Regions from separate parts of the Paenibacillus sp. Dod16 genome, predicted to be linked through region 1. Evidence: riboswitches for the same ligand, from Rfam matches in the RefSeq annotation. Region 1 holds a riboswitch; each other region holds the start of a gene.
What was found. Region 1 has a riboswitch for cyclic di-AMP ahead of ACPV3A_RS21545 (C40 family peptidase). Riboswitches for the same ligand answer to the same signal wherever they lie in the genome.
Positions count from the first base shown of each region.

Region 2: linked by a shared signal. The riboswitch ahead of ACPV3A_RS29350 (C40 family peptidase) and the one ahead of ACPV3A_RS21545 (C40 family peptidase) in region 1 are both predicted to bind cyclic di-AMP.
Region 3: linked by a shared signal. The riboswitch ahead of ehuB (ectoine/hydroxyectoine ABC transporter substrate-binding protein EhuB) and the one ahead of ACPV3A_RS21545 (C40 family peptidase) in region 1 are both predicted to bind cyclic di-AMP.
Region 4: linked by a shared signal. The riboswitch ahead of ACPV3A_RS16165 (universal stress protein) and the one ahead of ACPV3A_RS21545 (C40 family peptidase) in region 1 are both predicted to bind cyclic di-AMP.

Region 1 is NZ_JBNDYG010000030.1:55,920-61,569, forward strand. It holds gene asnB (asparagine synthase (glutamine-hydrolyzing)) at 1-405, opposite strand, end outside; gene ACPV3A_RS21545 (C40 family peptidase) at 682-1,161, opposite strand; cyclic di-AMP (ydaO/yuaA leader) riboswitch at 1,166-1,299, opposite strand; gene ACPV3A_RS21550 (four-helix bundle copper-binding protein) at 1,660-1,989, opposite strand; gene ACPV3A_RS21555 (heavy metal translocating P-type ATPase) at 2,333-4,429, shown strand; gene ACPV3A_RS21560 (MarR family winged helix-turn-helix transcriptional regulator) at 4,503-4,970, opposite strand; gene ACPV3A_RS21565 (N-acyl homoserine lactonase family protein) at 5,011-5,650, opposite strand, start outside.
Region 2 is NZ_JBNDYG010000046.1:73,821-81,742, forward strand. It holds gene ACPV3A_RS29340 (ROK family protein) at 1-583, shown strand, start outside; gene ACPV3A_RS29345 (hypothetical protein) at 978-1,505, opposite strand; cyclic di-AMP (ydaO/yuaA leader) riboswitch at 1,765-1,895, shown strand; gene ACPV3A_RS29350 (C40 family peptidase) at 1,899-2,375, shown strand; gene ACPV3A_RS29355 (stalk domain-containing protein) at 2,600-3,874, opposite strand; gene ACPV3A_RS29360 (2Fe-2S iron-sulfur cluster-binding protein) at 4,103-4,492, shown strand; gene ACPV3A_RS29365 (AraC family transcriptional regulator) at 4,586-5,443, opposite strand; gene ACPV3A_RS29370 (L-fucose isomerase) at 5,648-7,441, shown strand; gene ACPV3A_RS29375 (class II aldolase/adducin family protein) at 7,466-7,922, shown strand, end outside.
Region 3 is NZ_JBNDYG010000039.1:6,250-14,171, forward strand. It holds gene thpD (ectoine hydroxylase) at 1-427, opposite strand, end outside; gene ACPV3A_RS26405 (ectoine synthase) at 442-834, opposite strand; gene ectB (diaminobutyrate--2-oxoglutarate transaminase) at 831-2,123, opposite strand; gene ectA (diaminobutyrate acetyltransferase) at 2,140-2,652, opposite strand; gene ehuA (ectoine/hydroxyectoine ABC transporter ATP-binding protein EhuA) at 2,678-3,535, opposite strand; gene ehuD (ectoine/hydroxyectoine ABC transporter permease subunit EhuD) at 3,550-4,212, opposite strand; gene ehuC (ectoine/hydroxyectoine ABC transporter permease subunit EhuC) at 4,215-4,868, opposite strand; gene ehuB (ectoine/hydroxyectoine ABC transporter substrate-binding protein EhuB) at 4,870-5,703, opposite strand; cyclic di-AMP (ydaO/yuaA leader) riboswitch at 6,081-6,226, opposite strand; gene ACPV3A_RS26440 (exosporium glycoprotein BclB-related protein) at 6,726-7,616, shown strand; gene ACPV3A_RS26445 (SDR family NAD(P)-dependent oxidoreductase) at 7,674-7,922, opposite strand, start outside.
Region 4 is NZ_JBNDYG010000020.1:48,119-56,040, forward strand. It holds gene ACPV3A_RS16155 (cation:proton antiporter) at 1-520, shown strand, start outside; gene ACPV3A_RS16160 (TrkH family potassium uptake protein) at 642-2,006, opposite strand; cyclic di-AMP (ydaO/yuaA leader) riboswitch at 2,182-2,329, shown strand; gene ACPV3A_RS16165 (universal stress protein) at 2,440-3,123, shown strand; gene ACPV3A_RS16170 (TrkH family potassium uptake protein) at 3,202-4,551, shown strand; gene ACPV3A_RS16175 (glycosyltransferase) at 4,632-5,891, opposite strand; gene ACPV3A_RS16180 (TetR/AcrR family transcriptional regulator) at 5,888-6,505, opposite strand; gene ACPV3A_RS16185 (formylglycine-generating enzyme family protein) at 6,711-7,553, opposite strand; gene ACPV3A_RS16190 (glycoside hydrolase family 11 protein) at 7,776-7,922, opposite strand, start outside.

The sequences.
Region 1 (5,650 bases):
TAATTGTTTTTTCCTCCGATCCCATATTGCAAATCCAAACATTCCACGCAGTTTTTCTAAACAATGTTCCTGATACTCCTCATATAAATGTATGATGACTTCAGAATCTGTGTTCGTTTTAAACGTATGACCAAGGTCTTCAAGTTCTCTTTTTAATGATTGATAATTATAAATCTCACCGTTAAAAACTAGCCAAAGGCTCTGATCTTCGTTGGAAATAGGCTGGCTGCCGTGTTCCAAATCAAGGATCGACAAACGGGTAAATCCTAAAGCAATCCGATCTACCACCCTAATGCCCGTTTGATCGGGACCACGATGTTTGATTGCATCGGTCATTTTTCTAATTGCTACCGTCGTTGGCAGCGAATTGTTTTCAAACATCAAAAGCCCTGTAATCCCACACATAGAAAAAGTCTTCCCTTCCGGATTATTAACTACGCAGTGTAGTGTTTTTGATAAAAAAATTGATCCTTGTTTAAAAACATCAAGAAATCAATAATATATTATATACTACGAATTGTAGTTTATTTAATTTAACTAGTCAATTTTTCATTTTATGGTATTTCCATTGAAGATTAATGAATTATGTTAGATTAAATTCTTAACAAGATTTAATTCACCTGCGATACAAAAAAACAAACCCGTGGTTTTTACCAGGGCTTGTCTAATTACAAATAAGTACTAGTGCAATCCACTAACCATTTTTGTATAACTTTGTTTAGAGATTGTACGTCTTGCTGTAACGTATCGATCCTTATAGTATGATTCCGATAAATTACTAATCCTTACTCCTTTACTACTGGAAGAATGAGCAAATTGCCCATTACCGATATAAATCCCTGCATGAGATATACCAGCACCACTTGTATTAAAGAAGACCAAATCTCCAGGTTTGAGATTTTTCTTTGCAACTGGGGTACCTGTTTTTGCCTGAGCATTTGATGTCCGTGGCAGCTCCAAATTAAACTTATCAAAGATATACAAAATAAAACCAGAACAATCAAATCCACTCGATACAGAAGTTCCCCCCCACTTGTAAGGTGTACCAACAACTTGACTTACTTCTGTACGCAATTTGGATTGATCATCAGCAAACGCATTAGTCGCACCAGCTGACAAAATAACTGCAGACCCTATTAATGAAATCATGAATTTCTTCAAACACATGCTCTCCCTTCGGATGCCTACGGAGTTAGCTAAGGGTTCGGTAGAAGGCGCCCTTTATTCCTTTTCAATCAAGAATAATTCACCCGGAATGGTTCCCCCGTTTTCAAAAATGAAACTCGGCATTAAAAATTAATTTTTTGTAACCCTACATAATGTAGTACATTTTCGTGTATGTTGTCAATCCCATCCTCTAAATCCATCATTTTTTTTATTAAAAGTCGAGTTTCGTTCAAATTCACCCTATAAAGTACAAATATAAGGAGAAGTTCCGCTCTTATTGTATTATTCTTATATGAACACCGACTTCTTCTAAGTTAATTATTAAATACATTTTTGTAACCACTTCTTTTTCAGCATAAGCAGAAAAAACTGTTCCAGCAGACGTTGATCTGCTCTAACAGCTATCTCCAATTTATATATAATTTTAGTTATAACTTATAATCAATAAACCCTCCTTTCTCACAAGGAGGGTTATTGATTATTGAGTCTGTTCTACGCTGCCATTGCTCTACAAGCCTCTGCACATCTAAAACAAGCTTCTGCACATTCTTGACAGTGTTTTACATCATGCATTTTACATTCTGTGCCACATTCTTCACAAACGTCGGCACAGATACTACAGATCTCACGCGCATAAACACTGTTCGTTGACATTGCATGCGCAGCAAAAGCACAAATATCAGCACATTGTCGATCCAAACGAATACATTTTGTCATCATAGCTACATTCTCTTCATCAAGACAAGCGTTGTAACAATGATTACATACCATCATACAACGTATGCATTCCTCGATACACTTTTGGTATTGTTCATGTGACATAGTCAATATCTCCTTTCGAATTTACGATTCAAGAATTTAGGATGCACAACACTTTTTATTTGATTCAAAAAATCAAATAATGTAATCACCTCGCTTTACATACGATTTGTAACCTATTGTTAGGTTGACTATTATATAACCCGAAGTTATGTAGATTTTGTGAGGAAACTGGACAAATTTGAAAATGATGATTGTACATGAAGACTGAGCTTTGAATCCGTGATTACTTTACTCTTTTAGGTTTAAATTAGTATTAATGGGTAACAATACTACGTGATGTAGTCCTAACAATCTTTTCTTATTACGGCATTAGACTAAATAATCTTATGAAGAGGTGAATTCAATGTATAAAAACTCCAAAAAGAGCGTGAAACATCAATTCACGAACAATCATATGCCCAAACACGAAAGTGAGCAGCAGCATCAAGGGATGAAACACGACCATGACCATTCCGGATCACATCATAGTACCGGGCACCAACATAGCGGCGGGGATAAACATGCCGGTCATCATGTAGATGACTTTAAAAAACGCTTTTATATTTGTTTAATTATTACAATTCCAATCATGGCTCTTTCGCCAATGATTCAGATGTTCATTGGGGTACATTGGCGGTTTCCATATGACACCGTTTTACTGTTTCTACTCTCCACATTTGTCTTCTTTTATGGAGGTAAGCCTTTTCTAGTTGGTGCATATCGAGAACTAAATCAAAAGAGCCCTGGCATGATGACGTTAATATCACTTGCTATCGTTGTTGCTTACGTATATAGTTCATTAATTGTCATAGGATTGACGGATGTAGACTTCTTTTGGGAACTGGCAACCCTTATTGTCATTATGCTGCTAGGTCACTGGCTAGAAATGAAGTCTATTTTAGGTGCATCTAATGCCCTAGAAGAACTGGTCAAACTAATCCCTTCTGAAGCACATCTTATTATGGAAAATGGAGATATCAAAGAGGTAAGCGTGTCAGAATTAAGCCCAGAGCAAACGATTTTAATTAAACCAGGAGAGCGAATCCCTGTAGATGGAATCATTGTGAAAGGACAATCATCACTCGATGAATCCATGCTTACGGGGGAATCCGTCCCGGTCATCAAGAATCCTGGAGATAAACTCATTGGAGGAGCTGTCAACGGTGAAGGAGCATTAACCGTAACGGTTACCAATAGTGGTGAAAAGGGTTACTTATCCCAAGTTATTTCACTAGTTAAAGAAGCTCAAGAATCTAAATCTAAAACTCAAAACTTATCCGATCGTGCGGCAAAATGGTTATTTTATGTAGCTTTAGGTGCAGGCTTAATAACCCTACTCGTATGGCTCTCTTTGGGTTACGGCTTTAACTTCGCGATACAGCGAATGGTGACTGTGATGATTATTGCGTGTCCACACGCTTTGGGTTTGGCTGTACCTCTTGTTGTATCAACCACTACCTCGATAGCAGCGAAAAAAGGGTTATTGATACGAAACCGCACTGCTTTTGAAGAAGCTCGAAAATTGAACGCGGTCGTATTTGATAAAACCGGAACGCTTACTCAAGGTAAATTTGGAATTACCGATATTCTACCTGCATCGGGATATACAGAGACGGAAATTTTAACCCTCGTTGGTGCCCTTGAAGCTCAATCCGAACATCCTATCTCTAAAGGTGTAGTAGAAGAAGTGAAGAACCGTGAAATAAAAATACCAGAACCAGAGTCATTTGAAGCACTGACGGGGAAAGGTCTTAAGGGGAAAGTTAACGGTAAGGATGTTTTGGTTGTTAGCCCTGGCTTTATGGAGGATCAAAAAATAGATTATCCTATTTCGGAGTATAATAAGCTGGCATCACAAGGAAAAACGGTTGTCTTTGCCGTTGTTGATAACCAATATGCCGGTCTAATTGGCCTTGCAGATAAAGTCCGTGAAAGTGCAAAGAACGCTGTAGAAAATTTAAAATCATTAGGAATCAAATCCATGATGTTGACGGGGGATAACAAGAAAGTTGCCCAATGGGTTGGCGAAAGCTTGCATTTAGATGAGATACATGCAGAAGTCCTACCCCATCAAAAGGCTGATAAAATAACTGAAATTCAAAAAGAGGGTTATATGGTTGCCATGACCGGGGATGGAGTGAATGATGCTCCAGCCTTGGCGAAAGCAGATCTCGGCATTGCTATTGGCGCTGGAACGGATGTCGCAATTGAAACAGCAGATATTGTTCTTGTAAGAAGTGATCCTAATGATGTCGTTTCGATTCTCGACTTATCTAGGAAAGCTTACAATAAAATGATTCAAAATCTTTGGTGGGCCAGTGGTTATAATATTATTGCCATTCCACTTGCTGCCGGTATATTATATGGCGCTGGAATTGTCCTAGACCCTGCGATTGGAGCCATACTGATGTCTCTGAGTACTATTGTCGTAGCAATTAACGCCAAACTTCTTAGGGCATAGCCCAAGTGTGAAATATTTACTGCAAGAGGCTCATACGAGCCTCTTTTTTCTTTGGGCAAAGCGAGGCATCCCATTATTTCATGAACCCCCTAGCCTGCAGGCTGCTCGCAATGGGTTCTTCCGACAACAGTTCGCAAAGGATTTGGTTGATCGATTCTAACTTATCTTTATCGATTTTTCGAGATATCATCGTGTATAGTTCTTGTTCTACCAAAGTTACTCTTTTTGATTTTTCCACACCTTTATCGGATAAACGTAATATAACCGCTCTGGAATCTTTAGGGTGGGTATCACGAATAATGTATCCTTCCTGAACAAGCGTGTTAACGAGCCTTGATGGACTGCCACCTTCACATATTAACAGAAAGCCGAGCTCCTTCAATGAAAGTGGTCCTCTCTCTTCAAGAACCCGTAACACCTCAGCCTGTGATCCGGTAATACTTTCTTTACTCAATGCGGACTGCAACATACGTCCACCCTGTCTTTCGGCAGCAAGGATTAGATAACGTAATTGTTCAGCAAGTTCTATATTTTTTTTCAAGTTAATCACCATTCTCCGTAGCATACTTGATACGTAGAAATTATATCATACCATTACGCCTCGAAAGTAAAACTCCAGCGTCCGGATCATGGGTGGATAAGATTGGTGCACCACCATTTGTTTTTGACCATTCCCTAAGTTGGGTCATCGATGTTACAGCAGCCTTTTTATCATCTGCAACACCATCTACTACCTCTCGCTCGAATTGTGGTTGTGTGTAGATTGCATCCCCGGCTAAGCAAACCGGCAGTCTTCCATTTACCAACAACGATTGATGACCAAATGTATGCCCTGGAGTCGGAACAATCACAAGGGAACCATCCCCGATTAAGTCATATCCATTTATAAATGCACCTGCTTGATTCATCTTTTCATGATGAATAATTTGATATTTATAATCAGGATTATAAAATCTATGTTTTTGATATCCATGCATGAACGTTGCTCCAAAGCGTTGGCCATCTGCCCATTCACGCTCACTAATGACAAATTCCGATTTAGTTAATCGAGCAATCCCTCCAACATGATCTGAATGCAAGTGGCTTAGTATCACATATCTGACATCATCAGGAGAATATCCGAGGCGCAGGATCCCCTCAGTTACCGATTGTGATTCACGGATATTAAATTGACACATCTTCCGATATTGAGGAGCCCACCATGGGTAAAAATTCGGTTCA
Region 2 (7,922 bases), on a different contig from region 1:
GTATGTAAGAGGTGCCGGAAGAGGGGCGACGAACATGGTGTACGTGACGCTGAGCACCGGTATCGGCTCAGGCATCGTGCTGGATGGGAAGCTGTTCTTGGGCAGCAGTTCCTTTGCTGGGGAACTGGGACACCATATCATTGATCCCAGCGGTCCGCAGTGCAATTGCGGCAGCCACGGCTGTTGGGAGGTATTTGCTTCTGGAACAGCCATCGGACTCGCAGCATCCCAGCGAATGCTTACCCAGCCAAGTGTCATATCAGAACTGGCGGCAGCTGATGCGGGAGTGAACGCCAAGCATGTATTCGAGGCCAAACGTCTTCAAGACCCCGTTGCAATGGAGGTCATTGATCGTGCCATCTATTACATGGCGCTTGGACTGGTTAACGTCATTCACAGCTTTAACCCCGATCGCATCGTCATTGGCGGGGGTGTGAGCAGAGCAGGTGAGCTGTTGTTCCCGCAGCTGCGGGAAATGACGGATAAGCTGGTCATGCCGTCCTATTTAGGGACGTACGAGATCGTTCCTGCAGGACTTCGGGACGATGTTGGTCTGGTTGGAGCTGCGGCTTTGTTCCAGTAGCATAGGCCTGAAGAGAATGATACGAATAGGATCAATGATAAATAGATACCAGAAAGAGCGCTCGGAATGACGACGTAGTATCCAGTTACCTAGCTAAAGAGAAATCAACAAAAGCCGCCCTCAGAAGGGCGGCTTTCCAATTATTCATAGAGAGAGCGGGAAACGGAGCGATCATTTATTTGCGTCATAAGTCCGTAACAAGTAACAAGTGATAGGCGTGAACCGTAAACCGTCATCCGTTTGCGCTGGAGTCGATTTTTTTGGTTTCTGGTTAGGTTTGTTTGTATCCGACAAACAATAAACGGTTGCTCGCACTTTCCCGCCCGCCGGCGGAAACCGCCGGCTCCAAACCCGCACGTGGGGTGACCTGCAGGCTTGGAGCCGGCGGCTGTCGCTATTCCATGTACTTGGATGCGTCAAACGTAATCAAAGACGTATGATTGGCATGCTCAATCAGCGAAGAGAGCTTGGTTACCTCGCGTTCCTTCTTGCGGGCTAGCGCCTGATAAGCCTCTGGATCATATAAGGCGACGTTGAACAGCGTTATGGCACCGTCTCCGCTGCCACGGCTGCTCTGGCGCTCCAGCTTCTTGCGGGAACCGAGATGGGCAAGCTGTCCGATATCGCTGCGTATTTGTTTGGCCAGCTCGATCGCTTCCATGATCGTAATGTCGGAGCCGTTCCAGGGAATAGTCTGCGTGGTATTGGAGATTGCCATCAGCAAATCCAGCTTCCTATAATCCGCCGCGGCCGCTTCGATTTCTTCCGTAATGGCATCTACGCTGCGCGTAGGGTATTCCGCCGTCTCCCCTTTTTCAATAATCGTGCTGCTGTTGTTCAAGCGTTCCGACATCAACTGATTGATGAGACGGTTAATTGCTGCCCGGACAGCTAGTGCTTCTGCCATCGTTATTTGACTCATAAGTGATGGATCACCTCTTTAATTTCATTTCTGATATGTAAACGCATAGATTTGTAAAAAGTTGCTAGATTAATTAAAAAAGCAGCGCGGAAAGGAGAACAGAGTTACATAATTGTCATGACTGAGTGAGACGGTTAACCAATCTCCTGCCGAAATTCTTCATCTTTACGACAGCTCCAAACATAAAACGATAGATTTTTAGGATATCATTGACAGCATCCTTGCTTGTATACTATATTAAGAGAAGGTTACAAAACGTTAATGAATTTTGCCGAATTTCGTTTGTGAAAACGGGGGAACCGTCTTGGGTGAATTACTCTTGTATAGAGAGTATAGGGAACCTTCAACCGAACCCTTAGCTAACTCCGTAGGCATCGAAGGAGAGAACATATTTTGAAGAAGTTTGTCATCACTTTGCTAGGGTCTGCAATTATTTTTTCTTCTGGTGCCGTTTCAGCATTTGCTGATCAACAACCGAATTTTCAGTATCAAGTGAAGCAATTGGTAGGAACTCCATACAAATGGGGCGGAACGACTACCAGCGGGTTTGATTGCTCCGGATTTATACTGTACATGTTTAGAAATTTCGACATTGATCTTCCGCGCACTTCCCAAAGCCAGGCTCAAGCCGGTGAACATGTGGATCGCCAAGATCTGCGGGTTGGAGATTTGGTATTCTTCAATACGAGCGGTAGCGGAATTTCTCATGCAGGCGTTTACATTGGTGACGGACAATTTGCACATGCTTCCAGCAGCAAGGGAGTCAGAATCAGCAAGCTTAGCGATTCCTATTACGAGCCGCGTTATGTCACGGCACGTCGTGTTTTGAGTCAAGAAAACTATGCAAAGCTGGTAGGAAGCGCAAGCTAGTTGGATTACGCAGCCATTTAGAGTACGATACATAATCAGAAAGCCTGACAAAGGGATGACCTTGTCAGGCTTTCTTTTTTTAGATATGAGAGAGTATAAACTTCGAAGCTTGTGACTTCCTGATATCGCAAGAAAAACTTCTACTAACTGTCTGTCATCTGTGAAAGTACGTCGATAGACGTTTTTGTTACTATAAGTCTATCATCCCACAAGGGGGTGTTCGGTTACTCCTTAACAACAGAGGCATTCACAGCAGCTTCCATTCCATTATTATAGAGACGGAACAAGCCCAGACGCCAGAAGGCGGCTCCCTTCAGGTCATAACGTTTGGCCAAGCCGAGTTTATCGTCCACGGAAGTGGCGGTTTYGCTGCTTAAACTGATGCCAAGCAGGAGCTTCTGCTTCGGGACGCCTGCTTGGAGTGCCAGCTGGATCGCTTGGTCCACCAGACTGTTCGGTTCGGGAACCTGAGATTTGGTTCCAACCGGATTGTACTGATAGGCCATAACAATCAGGTCATCAGCGATAGAGGCCAGTGTCTTGTAATCATAACCTTTATAGGCGCTGTTCAATGGCGGCACGGCTAAAGACAGGGCAACGTCATTCGGCAATGCGGCTTTCAATTGCTTGACGTAATCATTGAGCAGCTTCTGCTGCTTCACGGCATCCAGTTTAAATCCGAGCCCTTCAAAGTCAAGCACAACACCGCCGAATCCGTTCTCCGCTACCGCGGATGTGATGCCTTCAATAGACTTTTGGCGCAGGTTGCTATCGCTTAGGACCTTGGTTAACTCGCCGTTCCCATCCAAGGCATAAACCATGAGATATGGTTTAATATTCTGATTTGCAGCATCTGCTACAATCGATTGCGGCGTAACGTCGCCAGCCGCAGCGGGGAGGCGGTACTCATCCCCTTGAAGCGTGAACTGACCCTCGCGATCGATGCGGCTCCAGCCAAAGGCAACTGAATTCATGGATCCCACAAGATCCCGTTCTTGGAAAGATTGTAATGCATAGAAAGCTCTCAAATGCATGTCGCGCTGTGGCGATACGAGGGAGACTGTACGAGTCGCCTGGTTCCAGCCGACATCAACGCCGAATTGGCTGCTGAACGAGCTGAGCGGGATCAGCACACGGCCTTCCCGCTCCACCGGCGGAGCTGCAAGCTTCACTTTTTTTCCATTGACGGTTGCGTTCGTGCTCCCCACTTGAAGTAATACTTCAGTCGATTGGCCTTTCACGCTGCCAATGGCCTTCACGGTTTGCGTCTTGCTACTCCATGTGATTTGAATGCCCAGTGCTTCTCCAACCGTCCGGAATGGAACGTAGGTGACCCCTTTGTCAACCCGCGGAGCCGCATCAAAGGTTAGCGTAACGTCATCCAGCTTTACCGATATGGCAGGCTCTGCATGTACCTGGCTAACATGGGGGGTGGTGCCGAGCAGGGATAAGGCAAGAACGGCAGCAACAGCTGTTTTTCCTATTTGTTTGTGCAGCATGCTTATGTATTTCCTCCGATCCATTAAAATAATAGAATGATTTCATAGAATATGGAATTGGGTCTAGCATACGCTAGTATAGCAAAATTTTCATAGAGTTCCAATTCCATGATGTCAATGTCATAGAATAGATATGAGTAAGCATATTGATTTTTTAAACTTTCCAGTATAATAAATGAAGGATTTGATACATAACCTGATGATGACATGCATAGGGGGATAATACGGGTGTTTAAATTCTGGAAGAAGAAAAAGGGCGGGGATAGCGGAGACAAAGCCTCGATCCCTCAAGCAGAAGAGATAATGGAAGCCGTACCGGATCCGATCATTGAGCTTGCAGGCCGCGAGGTTCGCCGCAGCGTGGCGCCTGTTCTTGGCATGACGGTGCTTGATCTGGCCGAGCGGAATGAGGTGGACTGGAACTCTTTTTGCAAAAGAGGAACTTGTGCGCGCTGCCGCTGCATGGTGGTGGAGGGAATCGAGTATTTGTCCGAGCCCAATTTGGCCGAAGAGCGGCGCCTCGATCCAGAAGAAATCGAAGAAGGCTATCGACTGGGATGCCAGAGCAAGATCGAAGCGGTCGGTCCCATCAAAATCAAGCATGCCCCATACTTTTGAAGACATTGAAGGCAGATTGCCGTTCATATTTAAAAGCAGGCAGCCGTACCACAACGGCTGCCTGCTTTGCTGGAAAGATAATACTGCAATCCTTTACTCAATCCCCATTTTGCTCTGTTCCCGGAACGAGCTCGGCGTTTGACCGGTAATTTTTTTGAATAACATCGAGAAGTACTTATCATTGCCGTAACCGACTTGGGAAGCAACCTCATGTACCGGCATTTCGGAATCCGCCAGCAGGCGCTTGGCCTCTTCAATCCGGCGGGATATCAAGTAATTGAAGGGGGAATCGCCGACTTCTTTTTTGAACAGATGGGATAAATAATGCTGACTAACATACATCGTATCGGCAATGTCCTTGAGACTGATGCTCTGGGTATAGTTGGTGTCGATAAAGTGTTTGGTCCGCAGTGCGATTTCGTTCTTGCCCTTCAAGGACTGGAATTGGTGTTTAACGTCCACAATGCGATAGATGACGGTAATCAATGACATCAGCAAGTTGGTGCTCAGCGTTTCATACCCCAGCACCTGCGAATCGCATTCACGGAGGATCTCGGAAAGATAGCTTTCCACTTTATAGGCGTATTTCTCACAGGATATGACTGGCTCCACATAGGCCGGGAGCAGCATCCCCTGGGGAACCCCTTCAATGTGAAGCGAATCCACGCCGCAGTAGATCACCTTGAAGGGTCCGTCCGTGATGGATCTCTCCTCGTGAGGAATGCCGGGGTTATAAATCGCGACATCGCCCTTGTGGAGTTCGTATATTTTTCCTGCAATCGTGAATTCTCCGCGTCCTTCTACAACATAGATGATCTCGCAGAAATCATGAATTTGTGGCGGTCCATAAAAGAAGTCCTCGTCCACGACCTGCCCGGCAAAGAGCAGCTGCGGATTTTTGATGAAGCGGAAGTGATCACTTTTGCTATGCGAGATTTCGATCTTTGGCACGGTCTTGTCCCTCCTGGAAAGCAACATCCTCTACCTATTATAATGCAAAACGCCCTTTCAGTGCGGAAATCGTTTACATCTGCTAATCGGGATGGTTCACTGTCTTGCTGAAATTAGGAGCCGATATAACAAAATAGTGGGTTATCTCTTGCACCGAATCATCTTACAATGATGTCATAATCCTTATAGGGAGGCGTGACATACATGACAATTGAAAACGATTACAGATGGCGGGACGGTTTTCCGAGAATCGGGATTCGCCCTACGATAGATGGAAGACGGAGAGGGGTTCGCGAATCACTCGAGGAACAGACCATGAATCTGGCCAAGGCCGTCGCCGAGATGTTGACGAAGGAGCTCAAATATCCGAACGGCGAGCCAGTTGAATGCGTCATTGCGGATACGTGCATTGGCGGAGTGGCTGAAGCAACTGCAGCCGCCAAAAAATTCAAAAATGCCGAAGTCGGCCTAACCATAACCGTTACGCCTTGCTGGTGTTACGGCACCGAGACGATGGATGTCGATCCTTCGCGTCCGAAGGCGGTATGGGGCTTTAACGGAACAGGACGTCCAGGCGCGGTTTACCTGGCCGCGGTACTGTCGGCCCATGCCCAGAAGGGGCTTCCTGCATTCGGAATCTATGGTGAAGACGTTCAGGATGAAGGGGATACCCGTATTCCGGACGACGTTCAAGAGAAGCTTCTACGTTTTGCACGGAGCGGCTTGGCTGCAGCGTACATGCGCGGACAATCGTATTTGTCCATGGGCTCGGTGTCGATGGGCATCGCCGGCTCGATCGTGGACGACAGCTTCTTCCAGGAGTATCTGGGCATGCGGAACGAATATGTAGATATGAGCGAGTTTACGCGCCGCTTGGAAGAAGGCATCTATGATCCTGAAGAATATGAACAGGCGCTTGCTTGGGTGAAGGAGAATTGTACGGAAGGACCGGATAACAATCCGGATCATCTCCAGAACAGTCGGGAGCGCAAGGATCTGGAGTGGGAAACCGTCGTCAAAATGACGCTGATCACCCGCGATTTGATGATCGGTAATCCGCGCCTGAAGGAGCTTGGCTTTGAAGAAGAGGCTCAGGGTCACAGCGCTATCGCTTCCGGATTCCAAGGTCAGCGGCAGTGGACGGATCATTCCCCTAACGGTGATTTCCTGGAGACCATCCTCAACTCCTCCTTCGATTGGAACGGCAGGCGTTCGCCGTATATCGTGGCAACCGAGAATGACAGCCTGAACGGAGTCGGCATGCTGTTCGGATACCTGTTAACCAATACGGCACAGATTTTCGCGGATGTGCGTACTTACTGGAGTCCGGCTTCGGTAGAACGGGTTACCGGCTATAAGCTTGAAGGAAAAGCAGAGAATGGCATCCTGCATCTGATCAATTCCGGCTCGGCTGCATTGGATGGAACAGGTGAGCAGGAGATTGACGGCAAACCGGCAATGAAGCCATTCTGGGAGATTACGGATGAAGAGGTCGAACGCACGCTGAAGGCTACGCAGTGGAGACCGGCTAACTTGGAGTATTTCCGGGGCGGCGGTTACTCGACCGACTACTTGACGCGCGGCGGCATGCCGATGACGATGTTCCGTCTTAACCTGGTAAAAGGGCTTGGTCCCGTGCTGCAAATTGCCGAAGGCTATTCTGTGGATCTGCCGGCGGAGGTACACGACACGCTCGATAAGCGTACAGACCCGACATGGCCAACAACCTGGTTTGTGCCGAACCTTACGGGACAGGGTGCGTTCTCAAGCGTTTATGAGGTCATGAACCAGTGGGGCGCTAACCATGGCGTAATCAGTTACGGACATATCGGAGCGGATCTCATTACCCTGGCCTCGGTCCTGCGTATTCCGGTCAACATGCATAATGTGCCAGCCGAAGAGGTGTTCCGCCCACGTGCATGGGGAATGTTCGGAACGACCGATCCGGAGAGCGCAGACTTCCGCGCTTGTCAGAACTTCGGTCCTCTATATAAATAAGGTTAACGAGAGGAGTAGGAGAACATGCTGAACATGGAAACGAGAAATGAGCTCTGCAAGTATGCCAAAAAAATCGTCGACAGCGGACTCGTTGTAGGACCGGGAGGAAACATCAGCGCGAGAGCCGGGGACAAAATGTATTTGTCCCCGAGCGGTTTTGCGCTGGAGGAGATTGAACCGGAGCAATGGATCGAAGTCGATATCCCGACCGGCGATATTACCGATATAGGATTACGGCCTTCGTCCGAAGTGCTGATGCACCTGTATGGATACCGGAGCAACCCCGATATCGGGGCGATGGTGCATACACATCCATCCCACTGCATTGCCTTTACGTTGGTTGAGAGGGAGCTGCCGGTGATGTTTCCGGACCAGGCGGCATTGGTTGGACGTACGGCATACATCCCTTACATCATTCCTACGACAGATTTGCTGGCAGATGCCGTCGCGGAGAAAGTAACGACGGCCAGTTCCATCCTGC
Region 3 (7,922 bases), on a different contig from region 1:
TAATCCGCGATTGATGGATATACGTCTCGCTTCCCAAGAGATACTCCATGATCGCCAAGAGTCTCGGATGCCGGGACAGCTTCTTGAACACTTCATGGCTCTCGTGCACCGCAAAGACCGATCGAACTTCGTTCCCACCCGGCTCCCGGATCACTTCATCCTTATCCAGCTCTCTTGCCGATACCTGCAAACTGCGGGCTTCCGCCTGATATACCGACAGCTCCTCTCGACCAAAGAAGTCTTCCAGGAATAAATATCCGTTGCGCTCATAGAAGTCGGATTGCTCCTGCGTTAACGCAGCATCCGGTGTCCATTCCGAATGAACGACAGGATCCTGTCTCTTTAGGATCCGGGGTTCCGAATGCACTCTTGAAGGATAAACGTCTAGTTCTTTTTCCTGAAGGGCCGACACATGATTATTACTCATCGCATATCATCTCCTTAGTCCAAATTTGGGGCAAGCAGCGGGTAGGTTCCTTCCTCGTCATGAACTTCCGCGCCGGTAAGCGGCGGATTGAATACGCAAACCATCCGCATCTGCGAACGAGCTCTCAAATAATGCTTCTCGTGACCGTCCAGCGCATACATCATGCCTGGGGAAATAGGGTGCGTTTCACCCCCGACAATCTCGATTTCCCCCTCGCCTTCGATGCAGTACACGGCTTCGACGTGGTTTTTGTACCAGATCAGCGTCTCCGTTCCCGCCTTGATGAGGGTATCATTGAGCGAGAAGCCCATGCCGTCTTTTGTAAGCAGAAGCCTTCTCGAGTTCCATGTCTGGGTATCGATATCGTCTTTGGTATCCACGATCTCTTCCAAATGTTTAACAATCATGACAACCTCTCCTCTGCTGCTAATTGTTTCATACTGTTCTCAAATATCCCCAATCCCTCTGCCAATGTGTTCATTTCAATCGTAAGCGGCGGCATTAGCTTTGCCACTTCGCTATACGGACCGGACGTTTCCATAATCAGTCCATGCTCGAAGGCCATCTCGGACAGCCTGCCTGCGAGCTCCGGCTTATCGAAAGCAACCCCCTGAATCATGCCTCTGCCGCGGATTTCGCCGCCGAGCTGAGGATAATCCTTCACAACGCCTTCCAATGATTGGCGAATCCGATTTTCCCTGATGCCGATATCAAGCTGAAAATCTTTCGTTTTCCAATAATTCAGCGCTTCGGCTGCGGCAACGAATCCGAGATTATTGCCCCGGAAGGTACCGTTATGCTCCCCCGGCTCCCAAATATCAATCTCCGGTTTGATCAGCGTAATCGCCATCGGCAAGCCAAAGCCGCCAATCGATTTCGAGAGGCATATGATATCCGGTTCAATACCGGCATCATCAAAACTAAAGAACGGACCGGTTCGGCCGCAGCCCATCTGGATATCATCCAAAATCAGCAGCATTCCCTTATCCTTGCAGATGCGCGCAAGCTTCTGCAGCCATTCCCGGCTGGCGGCGTTCAATCCGCCTTCCCCCTGCACCGCCTCGACGATCACTGCGGCCGGCAGCGGAATTCCGCTTCCCGGATCATCCAGAAGTTTCTCCATATATGCCATCGTATCCACGTCGTCACCAAAGTAACCGTCATACGGCATAAACACGGAGTGACTTAGATCCACGCCGGCACCCTGGCGCTTGAAGGAGTTGCCGGTTACCGCCAGCGATCCGAGCGACATGCCATGAAAGGCATTCGTGAAGCACAGAACGGTGCTGCGCCCTGTCACTTTACGGGCGATTTTGAGCGCGGCTTCTACGGCATTCGTTCCGGTCGGACCGGGGAACATCACTTTGTGATCCCACCCGCGCGGCTTCAGGATGATCTCCTGAAATCGGGTCAGAAACGTTTCCTTCGCACCCGTAGCCATATCCAGGCTATGCGTGACGCCATCCTTCAGGATGTAGTCGACTACCTTCTCGCGAATCTTCTCATTGTTATGTCCGTAATTCAAAGCCCCGGCTCCCGCAAAAAAATCAATGTATTCATTCCCCTGCGTATCCCACAGCTTCGCATTTCGGGCCTTGTCAAAAACCGTCTGAAAGCTCCGGCAATAGCTTCTTACTTCCGATTCCAGCTTGTTAAACACAGTAAGCTTCGGTTTCTCCATGACTTGGTTGTCCATAGTTCCCTCCAATTGTTTAAATGTCATTGAAAAAGGGGCCAATCACGAATAACGGCTCATCTTCATGGGACGTTCCATCGGGGAACATCTCTGCTCCATAACCTACGGTTACGGTGCTGGGAATGGATTTCTCCTCGGCATAACCGAGAAACAAACGACGGGACGCCATGTTACTCGGCGATACCGTAGCTTCAATGTAACGGACGCCATGGCATGCCTTCTGATTCATCAGATTTGTCAGCATTGCCTTTGCAACGCCTTGCCTCCGATGCGAATTAGCAACGGCCACTTGCCATACGAACAGCGTCTCCGGATTGCGAGGAGAACGGAAGGCGGAAATAAAACCGATGATATCTCCTTCATGCTCGGCAATCATGCAGGTATCATGGAAGTAATCTCCAAGCAGCATGTAGCAATAGGGAGAGTTCAGATCAAGCGATCCGGTGTCGCGTATAAGCTCCCACACCCGGGTACCATCCCGGGCTTTCGGTCTTCGGTAAACAATTTCGGTATCGGTATCCACAGCCATTCTATACAATCACCTCTTTCCAGAACTAATTTCCGTTGGAACGGAATCGCTGCAGGAAGCTCTGCAGCCGCTCGCTCTGGGGATTATCGAATATCTCCTCCGGCGTGCCCTGCTCAACGATCCTTCCCTCGGCTCCGAAGATGACGCGGTCCGCGATTTCCTTCGCAAAATCCATCTCATGCGTAATCAGCATCATGGCCATTTCGCCTTCCTCCGCGATTTCCCGGATGACCTCCAGCACTTCGCCGACCAGCTCGGGATCAAGCGCCGAGGTCACCTCGTCAAACACCATAACCTTTGGCCGCATGACCAGCGCTCTGGCGATGGCAACCCGCTGCTTCTGGCCCCCGGACAGATTGGACGGGTACATCTTCAATTTGTCGGCCAAACCGACCTTACTGAGCATGGAGACGGCCCGCTCCTCCGCCTCCTCCTTGGATAAACCCAGCACTTTGCGCGGGGCCTCCGTCACATTCCGAAGCACGTTCATGTGCGGGAACAGATTGAAATGCTGAAAGACCATGCCGACATTGCAGCGCATCCGGTGCAAATGCTTTTCATTGGCCCGAACCAGCTTGCCCTTCTCTTCCATATGCCAGAGCAGCTCACCATCAACCTCGATGGTTCCCTCGGTGGGTTCTTCCAGCGTCATCAGCATCCGGCCCATCGTTGTTTTGCCCGATCCGCTTGGACCGATCACAGCCACCTTTTCTCCAGGCTGCATCTCCAGATCGATGCCTTTAAGCACCTGTAGATCACCAAACGACTTGGTCACGCCGGTATATTTCACAATCGGCTTTGTACCCGTAGCGGTAACGGGATTTCCCTCCTGCTGCGGCACCTTCGACGCTTCCGCCTGCTCATCGATCACAACGGCATTCAATTGATTCCCTCCTTTTATTTTCCACGCTGCAGATTCATGCGTTTTTCCAGCCTTTGCACAAGCAATGAGGCGATATAACTGATGACCAGGAACAGAATCCCGACCATCGTATACGGTTCAAATGCACGGAACGACTGCGACACGATATTTTTAGCCGTCAGCATCATCTCCACAAGCGTTATGGCGCATAGAATCGGCGTCTCTTTAAACATAACAATCAAATAATTACCCAGTACCGGAATGATCGGCGGCACCGCTTGCGGCAGGATAATACTTCGCCAGGTTTGGGCTTTCGTGTAATTCAGTGCTGTGGCAGCCTCCCATTGTCCCTTCGGCACTCCCTCGATTCCGGATCGGTACACCTCGGACAGATATGTGCTGTAATGCAGCCCGAGACCGATCACCCCGGCATAGAAGGCCGGAATGGAGATTCCGGTAAGAAGCGGCAGGCTGTAATACAGGAAGAAGACCTGCACCAGCAGCGGTGTATTGCGAATGAATTCGATCATTCCTTTGGTTATTAGTGACAGCATCTTAAATCGGCTCCGCACTGCAAAAGCAAGCAGCAATCCGATGATCAATGCCACCGCGAAAGCGCAGATCGTCACCCATACCGTCATTTTTAATGCACTCAAGAGCTGGGGCAGGATATCCCATACATAGTTCCAATCCCACATGACTATAACCTCCCCGCTGTCCATTTACGCTCCAGCAGTCGAACTGCCAGCGAAACGAGCGTAGCAATGACAAAATACATGAGGAGCAGCAGCACCAGAATCTCGGTCGTCCAGGAGATGTAATTATTGCGGAGCACCATCGCCTGATACGTTAAATCCGCCATCGTGATGAAATAAACCAGTGAGGTGGATTTGATGAGCTCCACAAGCTGATTCCCGAAAGGGGGAAGCATTCGCAGGGACGCTTGAGGCAATATGACATTCCACAGTCTTTGCCAAGGCTTCAGATTAAGCGCTACAGCGGCTTCCCATTGTCCTTTCGGAACGGCCAACACGGCGCTGCGAACGATTTCCGAGCCGTATGCGCCGAAGTTCAGTCCGATCGCGAGGATCGCAGCCAGCATTTTCGGAAGCTCGACGCCGATGAACGGAAGGGCGAAATACAACCAGAACAGCTGCACCAGCAAGGAGGTCCCCCGAAAGACTTCCACGTACACGGCTGTCAACGTGCGAATGATCCACAGCTTCGACAGTCGGCATAACCCGGCTGCAAAGGACATCACGACCGCAAGAATGGCTGAAAAGAAAGCAACTACAATCGTGATCTCCGCCCCTTTCAACAGCGTAGGGAGAAAATCAATCCACGAATTCGGCATGCTATTCCCCGCAAAGGGCAGCGGCCGTCATCTCGCCCGGGAGCTCTTCTTCTGTGAACCCGAACTTCTGCAAAATTTCCAGCAGCTCGCCCGACTCCTTCATTTTTTGAAGCTCCGCATTATAAGCCTCCTGGAACTCGGTATCCGCTTGGCGGAAAGCCGTAGCTCCATAACCGCGAACGCTTTCGCCGTCGATGACCGGCTGCTCGAAATCAGCCACGCGTTCGATGCTGTCGTCGCTGGCCGAATCCAGCATCGCCTGCAGGGACGGCCCCGTCATGGTAATTGCATGCACCCGGTCTGCCTGAAGGGCGCTAATGGCCGAGGCTTGATCGGGGACCTGCACAATCCGGTCCGTAGGAATGCCGGACTTTTCCATATAGCCGATTTCGACCGCACCGGTCATAACGGCGACCTTAGCTTGGTCATGATTGGCAATATCCTCATAACTTCCAAGTCCCAGCGGATTCCCTTGCTTCACCGCAATGGCTTCCCCGATGCTGTACTCCGGATTAGCAAACAATACGGCAGAGCAGCGATCCGGATTAATGAACATGCCTGCGGTAATTAGATCAAACCGCTCGGCCTGCAGTCCGGCAACCAGCGATCCGAATTCCGTAAGCTCTCCCCTCATTTCCTTGATGCCAAGCCGCTCCAAAATAACCCTCGCAATCTCAACCGCTTCTCCTGTCAGCTCCCCGTTGGCCTCTTTATAGGCATAAGGCTTCTCATTCGCAAATCCCACGGTGATATACCCCTGCTCAATGGCTTGCTCCAATGTACTCCCTTTGTCGCCGCAAGCCGCAAGCGACACCCCCATAATCAATGACAACATCAGTACAACCACTCTCTTCAAAACTTCCCACAACCTTTCATTATGACTTTGGTATTCTTAAAAATGGCATGTTGAAATTATCCATGTTAACCCATATGTTAACTAGGATTTAAGCGTATTCAGATACCTTGCATGGGTCGGACCTTCAGGGAAGATGATTCATCCATCTCCTTCCACGCTTAAACCCAATGCCATCTGACCGATTTAATTGGTTTTGGTTAAACATTTGCAGGCCTTGCCCCTCCTCTTTAGCAGAATACAAAAAGACCACCAAACAGGGGATCTAGACATAGCTCCGCCAGCAGGGGGTCAAAAAATAGAGAAAAGGCCCCTAAAGAGAATTAAGGGCCTTTGTTATGAACATCCATTATGTATGCAAGACCCATCCACTGCTGACGAGGTTAGCTGACGGACTCGGGTAAGATGGTACCCTACACTCGTGATTCCAAGTGACTCGCCCCTGATGAAACTGGTTCCCCCGCTTTCCGGAAAATGTATGCCGGAAACTAAGCGTGTGTCCATGATAAAGGGAACTTCAGGAAAAGTCAAACCCCTTTAACCGCTTTTTCTGGAAATTCAGAGGCGGAAGTTCCGCTCTTCCAGGGCCTATGACAAGCATGAAAAATGCCTCATTCAAGCCTCTCCCCCAACGATGCAGTAATTTTATTCCAGTCTCATTTTTCGCTATATAGCAGGCATTTGCCATGCCTCCCTTACTCATTCATGTGGTGGATCGTTTATGCCATGAATTACATTCGGATTGTGAAAGCTTTCCCCACACATTTACGGCGTAAATACGGCGCAAATTTTTTTTTTGAACCGCTGCGTACCGAGCCTATGAATATCGTAGGGAAATCCGAAATTCATCCTATAGTTTTGCTATTCGTCAATAGATGAATGCCTCCGGGGCTAGCGTACATTCTGGAAATTATAGGTGTTTATCTATCATTTATGCGCTATTAACCCATGCCGTACCGAGAGTATTTGCGTAGTATAGAAAAAATCTAAAGGAGGTGCTTCATTTGGAACGTTCTTCTAGAAAGAGAAAATTGTGTGCTCTTAAAAAAATAGAGAAAAAAGTCATTCATGCGAAGAAAAAGCATTGCCCGTCTCATGGTCATGGTGATCATAAAGGCCACGGCGGTGGCATTAAAAAGCGTCGATGCCCAAGAGCTATCCGTGGACCTGTAGGTCCTCAGGGTCCTATCGGACCGGTTGGACCGGTCGGACCTATCGGGCCTGTGGGACCTGCCGGACCGACAACTGGTATTGCAGGACCTGCTGGACCTGCCGGACCTGCTGGACCTGTCGGGCCTGTCGGACCTGTCGGACCTGCGGGACCTACTGGAGCTACTGGAGCTACTGGGGCAACAGGGGCTACAGGAGCAGCCGCCGGAGGAGCCATCATCCCATTCGCATCCGGCATACCGCTTGCTCTGACCACCGTTTTAGGCGGATTAGTCGGATCCGTTGGTCTCGTAGGATTTGGTAACTCGGCCAATACGTTTACGCTGGCTGGCGGTACGATTGACCTCACTGGAGCCGCTGGAACTCTGCTTAACATGGCGTTTAACACGCCACGAGCCGGTACCATCACTGGCATCTCCGCTACCTTTAGCACTACTGTGGCGCTTTCCCTGCTGGGAACTACCGTTACAATTACAGCACAACTGTACAGTGCGCCGGCTACAAGCAACATTTTCGCACCGGTACCAGGCGCTCTTGTTACGCTGGCTCCGCCTCTTACGGGCGTTCTCGCTCTCGGTACGGTAAGCAACGGCTTCGTAGAAGGCCTGGCTATTCCGGTGCCGGCCAATACACGCCTGTTAATGGTATTCTCGGCAACCGCAGCTGGCGCAACACTTGTCACTGCAGTGGCAGGTTACGGCAGCGCTGGTGTCAGCATTATATAAGTTTCGTTTTCCACCTGCAAAAAAAAGCCCCGATTTTATATCGGGGCTTTGCTTTATTTACACGGCTGTATATCCGCCATCCACCAGCAAGCTCGTGCCTGTAATGAAGGACGCATCTTCACTGGCGAGGAACAACACGGCTTTGGCTACTTCTTCCGGCTGTCCCAAGCGGCCCATCGGATGAAGGCCGACCAGGTGCTGGGTGATCGCTTCCGTTCTTCCCTGAATAAGAGGAGTATCGATATATCCCGGACATACGGCATTAACCCGGATCCCTTTAGGAGCATAATCTGCGCTCATCGACTG
Region 4 (7,922 bases), on a different contig from region 1:
TATTGCCGAACATTTCCATGTATCTGGCGTCATTGCCGTTGTCGTGGGCGGCTTGATTTTTGGCAGTTACGGAGCGCGCATCGGGATGTCGGATACAACCAAGATGAATATTAATTCGTTCTGGGACGTCATCACGTTAATCGCAAATTCATTGATTTTTTTAATGATCGGTCTAGAAATCAAGCATATTAACTTCGCGGACAAGTGGGCGTTAATCGGAGCAGCCATTCTTATCGTTCTACTCGGAAGAACATTGGCCGTCTACGTAAGCTTGTACTTCCTGAAATCCTTCCCATCTTCATGGAAGGTGGTTTTGAATTGGGGAGGGTTAAAGGGCAGCTTGTCAATCGCTCTCGCCTTAAGCTTGCCCGCAACCTTCGACGGACGCGATGATATACTCGTTCTCACCTTTAGCGTTGTCCTTTTCTCACTTCTCGTTCAGGGGTTAACCATCAAACCTTTGGTTAAGAAGTTTGGATTAGCCAGCCCCGTGAAGGAAAAAGACGGGGCAGATATGTAAGAACCCTCCGTATAAGCAAAACAGAACATAAAACGAGTATAAGGTTCAGCCCCGGAGATCGAATTAAACGACTCCAGCTGAACCTTATTTTTTCGTATCCCGATTTGCGGATCGACCACTCTTAACCAATAAGCACTTTCTCTTCAGGCAACCGGTACTTTTGTTTGACTACTCTTTGCGACAGCGCGAAGGCCAGCGTTAAGGGGCCGAGTCTGCCGATGTACATGGTCAAAATGATGACTCCTTTACCAAAAGGAGACAGCTCAGGCGTCAATCCCATCGATAGGCCAACGGTGCCGAAGGCTGAGGTCACTTCGAACAGAACTTCCATAAAGTCCTTTTGCAAGCTATGCTCGCTTATGGTTAACAAGAATGTAGCGACAATCACAACGCTCACTGAGATCACCATGACGGCTATGGATCGGAGGATAATCGATTGGGGGATGCGTCGATTTAACAACTGCACGTCCTGCTTCCCCTTAATAATACTAATCAATGTGAATAACAGTACGGCAAATGTATTGGTTTTGATCCCGCCTCCCGTGGATCCGGAGGAAGCACCGATAAACATGAGGAAAATCATGAAAAACTGAGAAGTCGTCATCATCGCGGCTATGTCGATGGTATTAAACCCGGCCGTACGAGTCACCACGCCTTGAAAATAAGCCGCCCATACTCGCTCTCCCCAGCTCAAAGAGCCGAACGTACGGGAGTTGAACAACTCAATAATGAAAATTACGATAAACCCGGCTAAACATAGACATGCTGAAGTCGACAAAACGATTCTTGAATGAAGGGACAACTTATTCCACCTTCTATGCTTCCATAAGTCCAGAACAACAGTAAATCCAAGCCCACCAATGATAAAAAGCAGGGTGATGACGATGTTGACCAGCGGGTCTCCCACATACCGGCTCAAACTGTCTGACCAAAGACTGAAGCCAGCGTTATTAAATGATGAGATGGAGTGGAACACCCCATAATAAATAGCTTGCCCCAAGCCCAGTTCCTCCTCCCAACGAACAATTAACAAGGCTGCTCCGACGAACTCGATAATGAGCGCAATCAGAAAAATACCTAGCGATAGCCTCACTACGCCTTGCGTTGATAATGCGTTAGTGGATTCTTGGAGGAGCAGTCGATTTTTCAGTCCAATTTTCTTTCCAAGCACAACGGCGATCAAAACTCCGAAGGTCATGAAACCAAGACCGCCGACTTGAATCAGGCACATGATCATGATTTGACCAAAAAGGGAAAAGTCGGTTCCTGTATCCACTACGGCCAATCCGGTTACGCACACTGCAGATGTTGAGGTGAACAAAGCGTTTAACCAACCTACACCTTCACCTGATGACGATGATATGGGCAAGGCTAACAAGATCGCGCCGATTACAATCGGTGCGGCGAAACCAAGAAGGATCAGTCGTGAAGATGATAGGTTAAACTGTTTTAATGATTTTAGCGGCTCCGATTTGCCTTTAGCCATCCTATTTTCCCCTTTCAGATACGACAGACCATGAAACCCCGTAGACTTCTTTGCGTAGTATATACCATAGTAAAGCATAATTTTTGCTGCAATCCAATGATATGATGTTGTTGACTGATCGCTAACTGTTTACTTTCAGCATGTTTTAGCATAATATTTATTACGATAAATTTCATACGCATGAATGCTTAATCCTCTATGAGGAACGGGGGAACCAACAAAGCGACTAAGCTTTAGGGGTGAATTCTTTCTGGATAAGAAGGAACGGGAACTCTCAATCCCGAATCCGACAGCTAACCTCGTCAGCGTCTTGGGAAAGAACACTCTTACTACTTTGACTTGTCCATGATCCGTACAGCCAAGGCCTAGAAGCAGATTTTTCTCTGCCTCCAGGCCTTTTTTGTTAAAGCTGTTGTGTTTAGAAAAGAAAGGAATGATTATTCTGCTTAACAATGAAAAGATACTGGTATGCGTGTATTACGGTCCAAACGGAGAACGTCTCATCCGTCGAGGCGGCGAATTAGCCAGACTTCTTCAGTGTCCCCTGTTTGTGTTGAGCGTTATACCCTTGCGTGAAGATGAGTTAGATCAGGCACAAGAAAGGTATATGGCTGAGTGGCAAATGAAATGCGACGAGTATGGGGCAACCTTCATTGTCAAAACGAATGAAGATCGCAAAGCTTCGGAAATCATAGCGGAAACCGCCAAGAATCATCAAATTACCCAGCTAATCATCGGACAATCCGGTCAAACGCGGTGGCAAGAAATTACGCGTGGTTCGTTTGTCAACGAACTCCTAAACCAGATCGGCGAAACGGATTTGCACATTGTAGCGGTTCAAAGGATGGATGATCAAATGGCTGACACCCATGAACGGGGAATTCGAGTCACTGTGTTCAGGGAGGGTTCTCATTATCTGCTTGGCGGTAAGGAATCCGGGGGCGATCCAATAGCCGAAGGTCTATTTTTCAAAGAGTTAAATACCGATTTTGACACCGGCTTGCTGAAAATAAAAACAGACCACGAGATCCAATATTTGAAAATAAGTCACGGAAAAGTGGTAGAGTCGTCTTTTTTCCAAAACAGAAAATTCTTTGATAAACCCGGCGATCAATAAAGAATGGGGGTGGAACTTGTGAGAAGAACATTTATGAATTCAAAAGATCGAAATACACAACATTCCGCTCCTGACACAATGGAGTTGTTTATCAACAAGCTTAAAAAAAATATGAGTCCCCCTCAACTCGTCATGCTTGTCTTTTTCACTTTAATAATAATCGGGACCACATTGCTCGCGCTGCCCTACTCTTCCTCCACCGGGAGGTCAATTGGTCTGCTGGATGCTTTATTTACAGCCACCTCAGCAATATGCGTAAACGGGCTCGTTGTCTTGGATACCGGTAGTGTTTTTTCAACTTTTGGACAAGTCATTATCATGATCTTGATTCAAATTGGCGGGCTCGGCTTTATGACCTTTGGCGTTATGGTTGCCATTGTTCTGGGGAAAAGGATTGGCTTGAAGCAACGAATGATTATTCAGCAAACCACGCATTCGACCTCGGCACAAGGTTTGGTTAAATTATCCATGTATATGGTACTCATTGCATTCGCGTTTGAAGCCTTGGCTACGATTGTCCTTACGCTCCGTTGGCAACAGGACGTCGGGTGGGGACAGGCAGCCTACTACGCACTTTTCCATTCCGTTTCGGCATTCAACAATGCCGGATTTGCCCTGTGGTCTGACAGCCTTTCTCCCTTTGTCGGCGATCCGATCGTCAATATTACGATTGTCCTGCTATTTATCATTGGAGGCCTCGGCTATATCGTCATTGTGGATGTATTCCAAAAACGTTCATGGAAGAAGCTTTCGCTTCACTCCAAGGTTGTCCTAGTCGGAACAGGAACGTTGTCCCTGCTCGGTTTTCTATTTATATACTTTTTAGAGAGCTGGAATCCGTCAACCTTTGGCCAATTGAGCGAAAGCGAACAAGTGCTGGCTGCTTTTTTCCAAGGCATAACGCCTCGAAGCTCGGGGTTTAACACGATAGATATCGGTAGCATGCTGGCGGCTTCTCAGTTTTTCATTATTATTCTGATGTTCATCGGTGCTGCTTCCGGAGGAACAGGCGGCGGTATTAAGATCAATACGCTTGTTGTACTCATCCTAGCTACGATCCAAACCTTTCGCGGGGGCGGTCAAATCCATGCCTTCAAACGCAAAATTGCAGGAGAAACCGTCATGCGCGCCCTGGCGGTTGTCATGAGTTCTTTGGTGGTCGTGCTGGGTGTTTCCCTGTTGCTGACCATCTCCGAAGGTATGCTTGAAGAACACTTCTTGGAAGTGTTGTTTGAAGCGACATCAGCATTTAGCACCACCGGTTTGTCGATGGGATTGACAAGTGAATTGTCCCCCGTAGGGAAAGTCATTGTAACGATAACGATGTTTGCCGGTCGTCTGGGTCCCTTAACACTGGCTTACGCATTGGCTCAGAAAAAACGCACATCCAAAATTGGTTATGCGGAAGATCATATCTTGATTGGGTAACTCAGGGTTCCCAATCAAGAATTTTCTTGTCCATTAACACCTTAACTTTTGGACACATATCCCTTGTTAAAGGAATTCTCTCAAAAGTGATGGTGTAGCCGTCTCTCAATAAAATCTACAGTTCGATCAACACCTCTCTCCTCTGAAATTTTATCTGACAGTGCCATTACATTGGCTGTCAATGTTGAATGACTGGTTAGCTCCGCTATTCGCTCAGCCAAACTGGCTACTGACATTGATTTTTCAGGAATCGGCTTTGTCGATACACCTAGCTCATACATACGCTTGGCCCAGAAGGGTTGATCCGCATTGAACGGGGATATGGTCATCGGCTTACCTGCTCTCAAAACGGCCGCTGTCGTCCCTGCTCCACCATGATGAATAACGCCTGCAGCTCGCGGAAACAGCCATGCATGCGGTGCTTCCTGTATACACAGGATGTTCTCGGCCCCATTACCGGATACTTGCATTCCACTCCAGCCAACCAGAATGATGCCGCGTTGCCCCGTTTGTCGTAAAGCCTGCATAGTCATCTCGAGCACATGGTCCGGATGCTTTAGAGGCATGCTGCTATAACTGATAACGATTGGCGGGGATCCTGACGCGATAAAAGACTCCAACTCCCTTGGTGGGTCCCAATCGGTATCTTCCAGAAACCAAAACCCCTCCATACAGACGCGATCCTTCCATTTCGGATCAAATGGAATAATCGAAGGACTGCAACCGTAAAGCACCGGAATATCGCGTCCATTTACGTGCAGATCATCGGAGAATAGACTTCGTGGAGGTAAATGTAACGTATCTCTTCTCCATGTATTCAACAATTTTTTGAAGGATAACAGCATGAAACGGTTGAGATGATAGCTTTTTTCATTTAACCATCGATTCCTGAAGGTGAAAGGTAAAATGGGATTGGTGAAAGCGCCTGTCGGTGCAATGATCGGAATTGGATGGGCTGCAAATACGGGAATATTCAGCTTTTGGGCAATATCATATCCAGCGAATGCTTTGGGATGGTAGATGAGGCAGTCCGCATCTTGAGAAGCGGTCCACAGGTCATCGAGCATTTGCTGCATCATAGGATATATAAGCTTTTTCATCTGCTTCATAATCTCGAAGGGATTGCTGCCCAGCATGCGTTTCCCTTCTGCAGATTGGGCTAGTTTCATAATATTTGCCTGTATTGGCGCGAAACCGACACCATGCCCTCGAACGAAGCCTTCGAAATCCTGCGATGTGCATATAACCACGTCATGTCCGTTGTTCTGGAGACCTCGGGCAAGGGCAATGAACGGCTGTACATCTCCCCTTGTTCCGATGGTGAGCAACTTTATTTTCACTCATTTCCCTCCTTACGATAAATGCCGTACCTTAATATGTCCAAATAGGGTTTCGTGTCTAAAGCCGCACTTGCCTCGAGTTCTCCTATAGATTTCTCGTCGTACCGTTTGGTCATTTGCTTCGTAATTAGAGATTCAAGGGAAAGCAATACGAATTCGATTGCTTTCTTGGGATCGATTCCTTCCCTAAAACGGCTCTGATCGATCCTGCTTGCCAGGAGGTGTATGGAATCCTTGTTCATCTGTTGTTGTTTGAGCAGAAGATCCGCTCTCAGCTCTTCCGGCATAATCAGAAATGTTTTAGCCATAAATCCAAACCTGATGGGGTCACTTTTAAATACATCCATCTTTTTTTGAGATAATTGCTCTATCGCCTGAAACAGATCCTCGGAGAGATCCATAGGTGACGAAGTCAGTGAATGGTAGTAATGCTTTAAGCATTCATCCACCACCGTTAAATACAACGTTCTTTTATCCGAAAAATAATGAAACAAAATTCCTTTGGATACGCCAGCTGCTTTGGTAATTTGATTGGTTGAAGCTCCTTCATAGCCCTTGTGATAAAACTCCACTAAAGCTGCTTGCAAAATGGTTTGTTTTTTATCTGGCTCCATTGGTTTGTACGCCACCCCACCGATTGACCACCTGGTCAATATCATTTTGACCAAATTGTATTACACATTGACCACCTGGTCAATAGTGTGGTGACTTGCTTGCATCAAGCCAGGAAATCAGCGGCCACCTTGCGGTAAGACTCACGGATAAACACCAACTTCACAAACTAAGTCCGGAATAAAAAAAGAAACATGACATGAAATGTCATATTTCTCCGCGAACGACACGAAAACCTTGATCGGGGCCAAAGCCATTGGGATCGAACTTCCCTCGGAAGGATATCTCGTTGTTGGTAACGTCGCCGATCCAACCGCCGCCCTTCACTACCCGGAAGGAACCGCTTGGACTATCCAATTCGCCGTGCCAGTCCCAGCACCATTCCCTTACGTTTCCAGACATATCGTAAATTCCTAACTCGTTGGGTTTCTGGGTACCGATCGATTTTGTTTGATTCTGATTGCTCTCTATGATAGGCCAGTTCCAATCCCCAGATAGGTATTTGTCTCCGGCGTTTTTCCAATACCATGCGACCTCATCGGCATTATTGCTCCCGCTATACATGTAACCCTTGCTATTCTGACCTCCGCCCGCAGCGTATTCCCATTCCGCTTCTGTAGGCAACCGGTAACCGTTAGCTCCCTCATTGATCGTGACGGTCCATTTGATATCATCGTTATCGTTCTTATTATTCGCATCCTTTTTCACCTTGTCTATGTTGTAATACGGATTCAAGCCCTCCTGGATACTTCTTTGATTACAATACTCCACAACGTCATACCAGCTCACCATTTCTACCGGCAAATGATCGCCTTTGAATGCAGATGGATTACTGCCCATTACTTCCACCCACTCTTTTTGGGTGACCTCATATTTGCCGATGTAAAAGTTCGATATGGCTTCTTTTTTATCGGAATAGTTAGACTGGTTGTTCTTAAAGGTCCCGCCTTTCACCAATACCAAATCATCCTTCTTTTCAGGCTGATCTTGCGAACAAGCGCTGATCACAGCCATTGCTGATATTAAAAGGAACATTATTAGCTTTCTCATTGATAATTTCTCCTTTAAGCTAATAAAAAAATGAGAGCCCATTGTTGCCCGCAACTTGCCTGCCCGTTACGTCGAAGGCCGTTCGTCTCCGCGAAAAACGACCCGCAACGTATCCGGATTTAGGGCTAAACGAAGGGAACGGTCAATCGGATAGCCGAACTCCGTTTTCCTAAGAGATGCTCCCCTCCGTGTCCGTTAGTTGAGTTTACGGATGGCGATTGGCTACCATACCGTTACGTTAGAGCTTCCGCTGCTTTGATAACCCTCTGTTGCTAACACCTGATAAGACCAGCTGCTCCCCAGATTCATTCCTTTACTTGCCCATGCGTTCACGTGGTTGCTGAAAGTGATGGAGGAGTTGACCCCCGT